Regions from separate parts of the Streptomyces sp. NPDC029139 genome, predicted to be linked through region 1. Evidence: predicted binding sites of a transcription regulator. Region 1 holds the regulator's gene; the other holds the start of a gene.
The links. The regulator HrcA, encoded in region 1, represses chaperone genes, less so after heat shock. The targets are predictions, from matches to a motif close to TTNGCACTCNGNNNNNCNGAGTGCNAA.
Positions count from the first base shown of each region.

Region 2: groL (chaperonin GroEL) is a predicted target of HrcA. The motif match lies at 1,627-1,653, and genes of this name have one in related genera.

Region 1 is NZ_JBVHWN010000005.1:23,643-27,052, reverse strand. It holds gene ACZ4VW_RS14155 (DUF3097 domain-containing protein) at 1-25, opposite strand, end outside; gene ACZ4VW_RS14150 (MBL fold metallo-hydrolase) at 36-761, opposite strand; gene hrcA (heat-inducible transcriptional repressor HrcA) at 916-1,935, shown strand; gene dnaJ (molecular chaperone DnaJ) at 1,936-3,075, shown strand; gene ACZ4VW_RS14135 (nitronate monooxygenase) at 3,211-3,410, shown strand, end outside.
Region 2 is NZ_JBVHWN010000010.1:125,197-128,606, reverse strand. It holds gene groL (chaperonin GroEL) at 1-1,462, opposite strand, end outside; gene ACZ4VW_RS22450 (cold-shock protein) at 1,853-2,056, opposite strand; gene ACZ4VW_RS22445 (MoaD/ThiS family protein) at 2,461-2,739, opposite strand; gene thrC (threonine synthase) at 2,771-3,410, opposite strand, start outside.

The DNA.
Region 1 (3,410 bases):
TCAGGTCCGGGTTGTAGCTGCGCATTTCCGGGACGTTATGACACTCCGAAGCGGCGTGCCAGTTCTTCCCGCTGCGCGCGGACGAATGTCGCGTCCACGACCGCGCCGTGGCCCGGCACGTACACCGCTGCCTCCCCGCCCAGACCCAGAAGCCGGTCCAGGGCGTCCGGCCAGCGCGCCGGGATCGCGTCGGGGCCCGCCTGCGGCTCGCCCGACTCCTCGACCAGGTCGCCGCAGAACACGATCTCCTCCGTGCCGGCGGGGACGAGGAGCACCAGATCGTGGCCGGTGTGTCCCGGCCCGACGTTCGCGAGCAGCACCTGGCGGCCGCCCAGGTCCAGCGTCCACTCGCCCGACACGGTGTGGTGGGGGGCCACCAGGACGTCGACCGCCTCCGCCGCGGCCGCCGGGTCCACCCCCTGGCGTACCGCGTCCGTGAACAGCTCCTGCCCCTCCCGCCGCAGCAGCTCGTCGACGCCCACCGCGCCGTACACCTCCGCCCCGGCGAACACCGCCGTGCCCAGCACATGATCGAAGTGCGGGTGGCTCAGTGCGATGTGCGTCACTCTTCGCCCGCCGGTCAGCGCCTCGATCTGGGCCCGCAGCTCGGCGCCCTCCAGGATCGTGGAGCCCGTGTCGTAGAGCAGGACCCCCTTCTCGCCCAGCACCAGGCCCACCGTGGCGTCCCAGCCGGGCAGGCGGCGCCGGCCCACCCCGTCCGCGAGCCGCTCCCAGCCGAACTCTTCCCAAGCGACATCCATACCGCGACGCTATCCGCTACGACGCGACCTCCGAAGCGGCCTCCTTGCCAGGAGCGATGCCCGCCGCCGTACACTGGCCGGGGGATTCCTGGCACTCGGGCAGGGCGAGTGCCAAAAGCGGAGCAAACCGATACGACAGCTGGAGGTGTGCGCGATGCTCAGCGAACGCAGACTCGAGGTGCTCCGTGCCATCGTCCAGGACTATGTCGGGACGGAGGAGCCGGTCGGCTCCAAGGCGCTCACGGAGCGTCACAAGCTCGGCGTCTCGCCCGCCACCGTGCGCAACGACATGGCTGTCCTGGAGGACGAGGGCTACATCGCCCAGCCTCACACCAGCGCCGGACGCATCCCGACCGACAAGGGCTACCGCCTCTTCGTCGACCGGCTCGCCGGCGTCAAGCCGCTGTCGACGCCCGAGCGGCGCGCGATCCACAACTTCCTCGACGGCGCGGTCGACCTCGACGACGTCGTCGGCCGTACGGTCCGGCTGCTCGCGCAGCTGACCCGGCAGGTCGCCGTCGTGCAGTACCCGTCGCTGACCCGCTCGACGGTCCGGCACGTGGAGCTGCTCTCGCTCGCGCCCGCCCGCCTGATGCTCGTGCTGATCACGGACACGGGCCGGGTGGAGCAGCGGATGATCGACTGCCCCGCGCCGTTCGGCGAGGCCTCGCTCGCCGACCTGCGGGCCCGGCTCAACAGCCGGGTGGTCGGCCGCCGTTTCGCGGACGTGCCGCAGCTGGTGCAGGATCTTCCGGAGTCGTTCGAGGAGACGGAGGACCGCGGCACGGTGTCGACGGTGCTCGCCACCCTGCTCGAAACGCTGGTGGAGGAGCACGAGGAGCGGCTGATGATCGGCGGCACCGCCAATCTCACCCGCTTCGGCCATGACTTCCCCCTCACGATCAGGCCGGTGCTGGAAGCACTCGAGGAGCAGGTCGTGCTCCTCAAGCTTCTCGGCGAGGCCAAGGACTCGGGCATGACCGTACGGATCGGGCACGAGAACGCCCACGAAGGGCTCACCTCCACGTCCGTCGTCGCGGTCGGCTACGGTTCGGGCGACGAGGCAGTCGCCAAACTCGGCGTGGTCGGACCGACCCGCATGGACTACCCCGGAACGATGGGAGCGGTACGCGCAGTGGCACGTTACGTCGGACAGATCCTGGCGGAGTCGTAAGTGGCCACGGACTACTACGCCGTACTCGGCGTGCGCCGCGACGCGTCCCAGGACGAGATCAAGAAGGCATTCCGTCGGCTCGCGCGCGAGCTGCACCCGGATGTCAATCCCGATCCGAAGACGCAGGAGCGCTTCAAGGAGATCAACGCCGCCTACGAGGTGTTGTCGGACCCGCAGAAGAAGCAGGTCTACGACCTCGGAGGCGACCCGCTGTCCGCGTCCGGCGGTGGCGGCGGAGCCGGTGGCTTCGGCCAGGGCGGCTTCGGAAACTTCTCGGACATCATGGACGCCTTCTTCGGTACGGCGTCGCAGCGCGGGCCGCGCTCGCGCACCCGCCGCGGCCAGGACGCGATGATCCGGCTGGAGATCGACCTCAACGAGGCAGCCTTCGGCACGACCAAGGACATCCAGGTCGACACGGCCGTCGTCTGTACGACCTGTTCGGGCGAGGGCGCCGCACCCGGCACCTCCGCGCAGACCTGTGACATGTGCCGCGGCCGCGGTGAGGTCTCGCAGGTCACCCGGTCCTTCCTGGGCCAGGTCATGACCTCCCGCCCCTGCCCCCAGTGCCAGGGCTTCGGCACCGTCGTCCCCACCCCGTGCCCCGAGTGCGCGGGCGACGGCCGGGTCCGCTCGCGTCGCACGCTGACCGTGAAGATCCCGGCCGGTGTCGACAACGGCACCCGCATCCAGCTGGCCGGCGAGGGCGAGGTCGGCCCCGGCGGCGGCCCGGCCGGTGACCTGTACGTCGAGATCCACGAGGTCCCGCACGAGACCTTCCAGCGGCGCGGCGACGACCTGCACTGCACGGTCACCATCCCGATGACGGCGGGCGCGCTCGGCACGAAGGTGCCGCTGCAGACGCTCGACGGCGTCGAGGAGGTCGACATCCGCCCGGGCACGCAGTCCGGGCAGTCGATCCCGCTGCACGGGCGCGGCATCACGCACCTGCGCGGCGGCGGTCGCGGCGACCTGATCGTGCACGTCGAGGTGACGACGCCGTCGAAGCTCGACGCCGAGCAGGAGCGGCTGCTGCGCGAACTGGCGAAGCTGCGCGGCGAGGAGCGGCCGACGGGCCAGTTCCAGCCCGGGCAGCAGGGGCTGTTCTCGCGCCTGAAGGACGCGTTCAACGGCCGGTAGGCACGACGGTTCGACGGCCGGTCGAAAACGTCACGGAGGAGGGGCGGCGCCCGCGTCATCGCGGGCGGCGCCCCTTTCCCGTACCACCGGAACCACCGATTCGGTCCCCGACCGACGTCATGAAACGATGCCCGCATGTCCACCGCGCTGAACGGTCTCTCCCGGTACCCGATCGTGCAGGCCCCCATGGCGGGTGGCGCGTCCTGCCCGGAACTCGTCGGCGCCGTCTGCGAGGCCGGCGGACTCGGCTTCCTCGCCGGGGGGTACAAGACCGCCGGCGGGCTGTACCAGGAGATCAAGCAGGTGCGCGGGCTGACCGGGCAGCCCTTCGGGGT
Region 2 (3,410 bases), on a different contig from region 1:
TGAGGTCCACGTACTCGTTGGTCGCGGCGTTGAGGCCGTGGCCGACGGGCAGGTTGCGGACCTTCTCCGCCACGACGCCGCCCTCGAGGCCGGCGTTGACGGCGATCTGCTTCAGCGGAGCCTCGAGCGCCAGCTTGACGATGTTGGCACCGGTGGCCTCGTCGCCCGACAGGTCCAGCTCGAGCTTCTCGAAGACCGAGGAGGCCTGGAGCAGGGCCACGCCACCACCGGCGACGATGCCCTCCTCGACGGCCGCCTTCGCGTTGCGAACGGCGTCCTCGATGCGGTGCTTGCGCTCCTTGAGCTCGACCTCGGTCGCGGCACCGGCCTTGATGACCGCAACACCGCCGGCGAGCTTCGCCAGGCGCTCCTGCAGCTTCTCGCGGTCGTAGTCGCTGTCCGAGTTCTCGATCTCGGCGCGGATCTGGTTGACGCGGCCGGCGACCTGGTCGCTCTCACCGGCACCGTCGACGATCGTGGTCTCGTCCTTGGTGATGACGACCTTGCGGGCGCGGCCCAGCAGGTCCAGGCCGGCGTTCTCGAGCTTGAGGCCGACCTCCTCGGAGATGACCGTGCCGCCCGTGAGGATGGCGATGTCGTTCAGCATGGCCTTGCGGCGGTCGCCGAAGCCCGGGGCCTTGACCGCGACGGACTTGAAGGTGCCGCGGATCTTGTTGACGACCAGGGTCGACAGGGCCTCGCCCTCGACGTCCTCGGCGATGATCAGCAGCGGCTTGCCCGACTGCATGACCTTCTCCAGGAGCGGGAGCAGGTCCTTCACGGAGGAGATCTTGGAGTTGACGATCAGGATGTACGGGTCGTCCAGGGACGCCTCCATACGCTCCATGTCGGTGGCGAAGTACGCCGAGATGTAGCCCTTGTCGAAGCGCATACCCTCGGTGAGCTCCAGCTCCAGACCGAAGGTCTGGGACTCCTCGACGGTGATGACGCCTTCCTTGCCGACCTTGTCCATCGCCTCGGCGATGAGCTCGCCGATCTGGGTGTCGGCGGCGGAGATGGAGGCCGTGGAAGCGATCTGCTCCTTGGTCTCGACATCCTTCGCCTGCTCGAGCAGGGCGCCCGAGACGGCCTCGACGGCCTTCTCGATGCCGCGCTTGAGCGCCATCGGGTTGGCGCCGGCCGCCACGTTGCGCAGGCCCTCGCGGACGAGCGCCTGGGCGAGGACGGTCGCGGTGGTCGTACCGTCACCGGCGACGTCGTCCGTCTTCTTGGCGACTTCCTTGACCAGCTCGGCGCCGATCTTCTCGTACGGGTCCTCGAGCTCGATCTCCTTGGCGATGGACACGCCATCGTTGGTGATCGTGGGGGCGCCCCACTTCTTCTCGAGGACGACGTTGCGACCCTTGGGGCCAAGGGTGACCTTGACGGCGTCGGCGAGCTGGTTCATCCCGCGCTCGAGACCGCGCCGTGCCTCCTCGTCGAACGCGATGATCTTGGCCATGTGAAGTGGTCCTCCCGGACATGGGGTGGATAACGCTCCAGGACCGCGCCGACGCCCGCGACGGACGGCCTGCGTGCCCGATGGTTCCTTGCCCCACCTGGCCGCGGGCCTCGTCTGCCCGATCCTCGTAAGCACTCTCACCTTCAGAGTGCTAACGCCAATGATTAGCACTCGACCCAGGAGAGTGCAAGGCCGTCCCGAAGGGACGTCGATGAGGGGTGGCGGTCGGGCGACGGGCGGGGGCAAGCGCCTCTCGATGATCGGGACCGGGTTCGTGGAGGCCCACCGAGGCTGTCCGGACACGCACGAGGGGTCCGCATCCTGGTCAGGATGCGGACCCCTCGGCGTGAGAACGCGTGAGTGCGTACGTGGTGGCCGATCGCGCCGTGCTCAGACGGCGAGCTTGACCATGTCCGCCTGCGGACCCTTCTGGCCCTGCGAGATCTCGAACTCGACCCGCTGACCCTCTTCAAGGGTGCGGTAACCGTCCATCTGGATCGCGCTGTAGTGGACGAATACATCCGCACCACCGTCGACCGCGATGAAGCCGTAGCCCTTCTCCGCGTTGAACCACTTGACGGTGCCCTGAGCCATGCCTAACTCCCCTATTACTGGCCCTTGCGCGGGACCGCACTTCGCGGACCCGGGTCAGACCCTGCGCCGGAACGCGTCGACCGCGGCTGAATGTATCTGCCCAACTGCCCTCTGCAACAGGGCAATCGAGCGAGAATTCTGGGCGCGGCGTAAAGGGGAATTCGGGAGAATTCACTGAATTCCGGGGCAAGTCGGGCCCGGCAAAGTACGCAGAAGGTACACAACACTCGAACACTTTGGCTGCATCTTGTCGCGCACGGACGCATTCTCATATGCGCCTGGCATGAGCAGCGAAGGGAAGCCGGGGGGACTTCCCCAACTCTACCGCGCTCAACCATGCAGAATTGCCCCCTCCGCTTCCCGGGCGGAGAGGGCAATTCGGTTACGGCGGGTAATGCACGGGCTCAGCAGCCGCCGGCGACCGCCGGGATGATCGAGACGCCGGCGCCGTCCGGCGTCGCCGTGTCCAGGCCCTGCTCGAAACGGACGTCGTCGTCGTTGACGTACACGTTCACGAAGCGGCGCAGCTTGCCCTGGTCGTCCAGGACGCGGGCCGCGATGCCCGTGTGGTTCTTCTCCAGGTCGGCGATGACCTCGGAGAGGGTCGCGCCCTCGGCCGCGACCTCGGCCTGGCCGCCGGTGTAGGTACGGAGGATGGTGGGGATGCGGACCTTGACGCTCATGTGGTGGTGCTGCCTTCCGTGACGAGGGGGGTCAGTGGGCCAGGCCGGCGTCGCGGAACGCGTCGAGGCTCGGGCGGATGGTGGCGGTGGCCTGAGAGGTATCGGCCACCGCGTCCAGGGTCTTGAGGCCGTCGCCGGTGTTGAGCACGACCGTGGTCAGGCTCGGGTCGATGAGCCCGGCCTCGACCAGCTTCTTGGTCACGCCGACGGTCACGCCGCCCGCCGTCTCGGCGAAGATGCCCTCGGTACGGGCCAGGATCTTGATCGCCTCGACGACCTGCTCGTCGTTCACGTCCTCCACCGCACCCCCCGTGCGGCGCGCGATGTCCAGGACGTACGGGCCGTCGGCCGGGTTGCCGATCGCCAGGGACTTGGCGATGGTGTTCGGCTTCTGGGGCCGTACGACGTCGTGACCGGCCTTGAAGGCCGCCGACACCGGCGAGCAGCCCTCGGCCTGGGCGCCGAAGATCTTGTACGGCTTGTCCTCGACGAGGCCCAGCTTGATGAGCTCCTGCAGACCCTTGTCGATCTTGGTGAGCTGCGAGCCGGACGCGATCGGGATGACGAGCTGGTCGGGGATGACCCAGCCGAGCTGCTCGCAGATCTCGTACGCGAGTGTCTTGGAGCCCTCGCCGTAGTACGGGCGCAGGTTGACGTTGACGAAGCCCCAG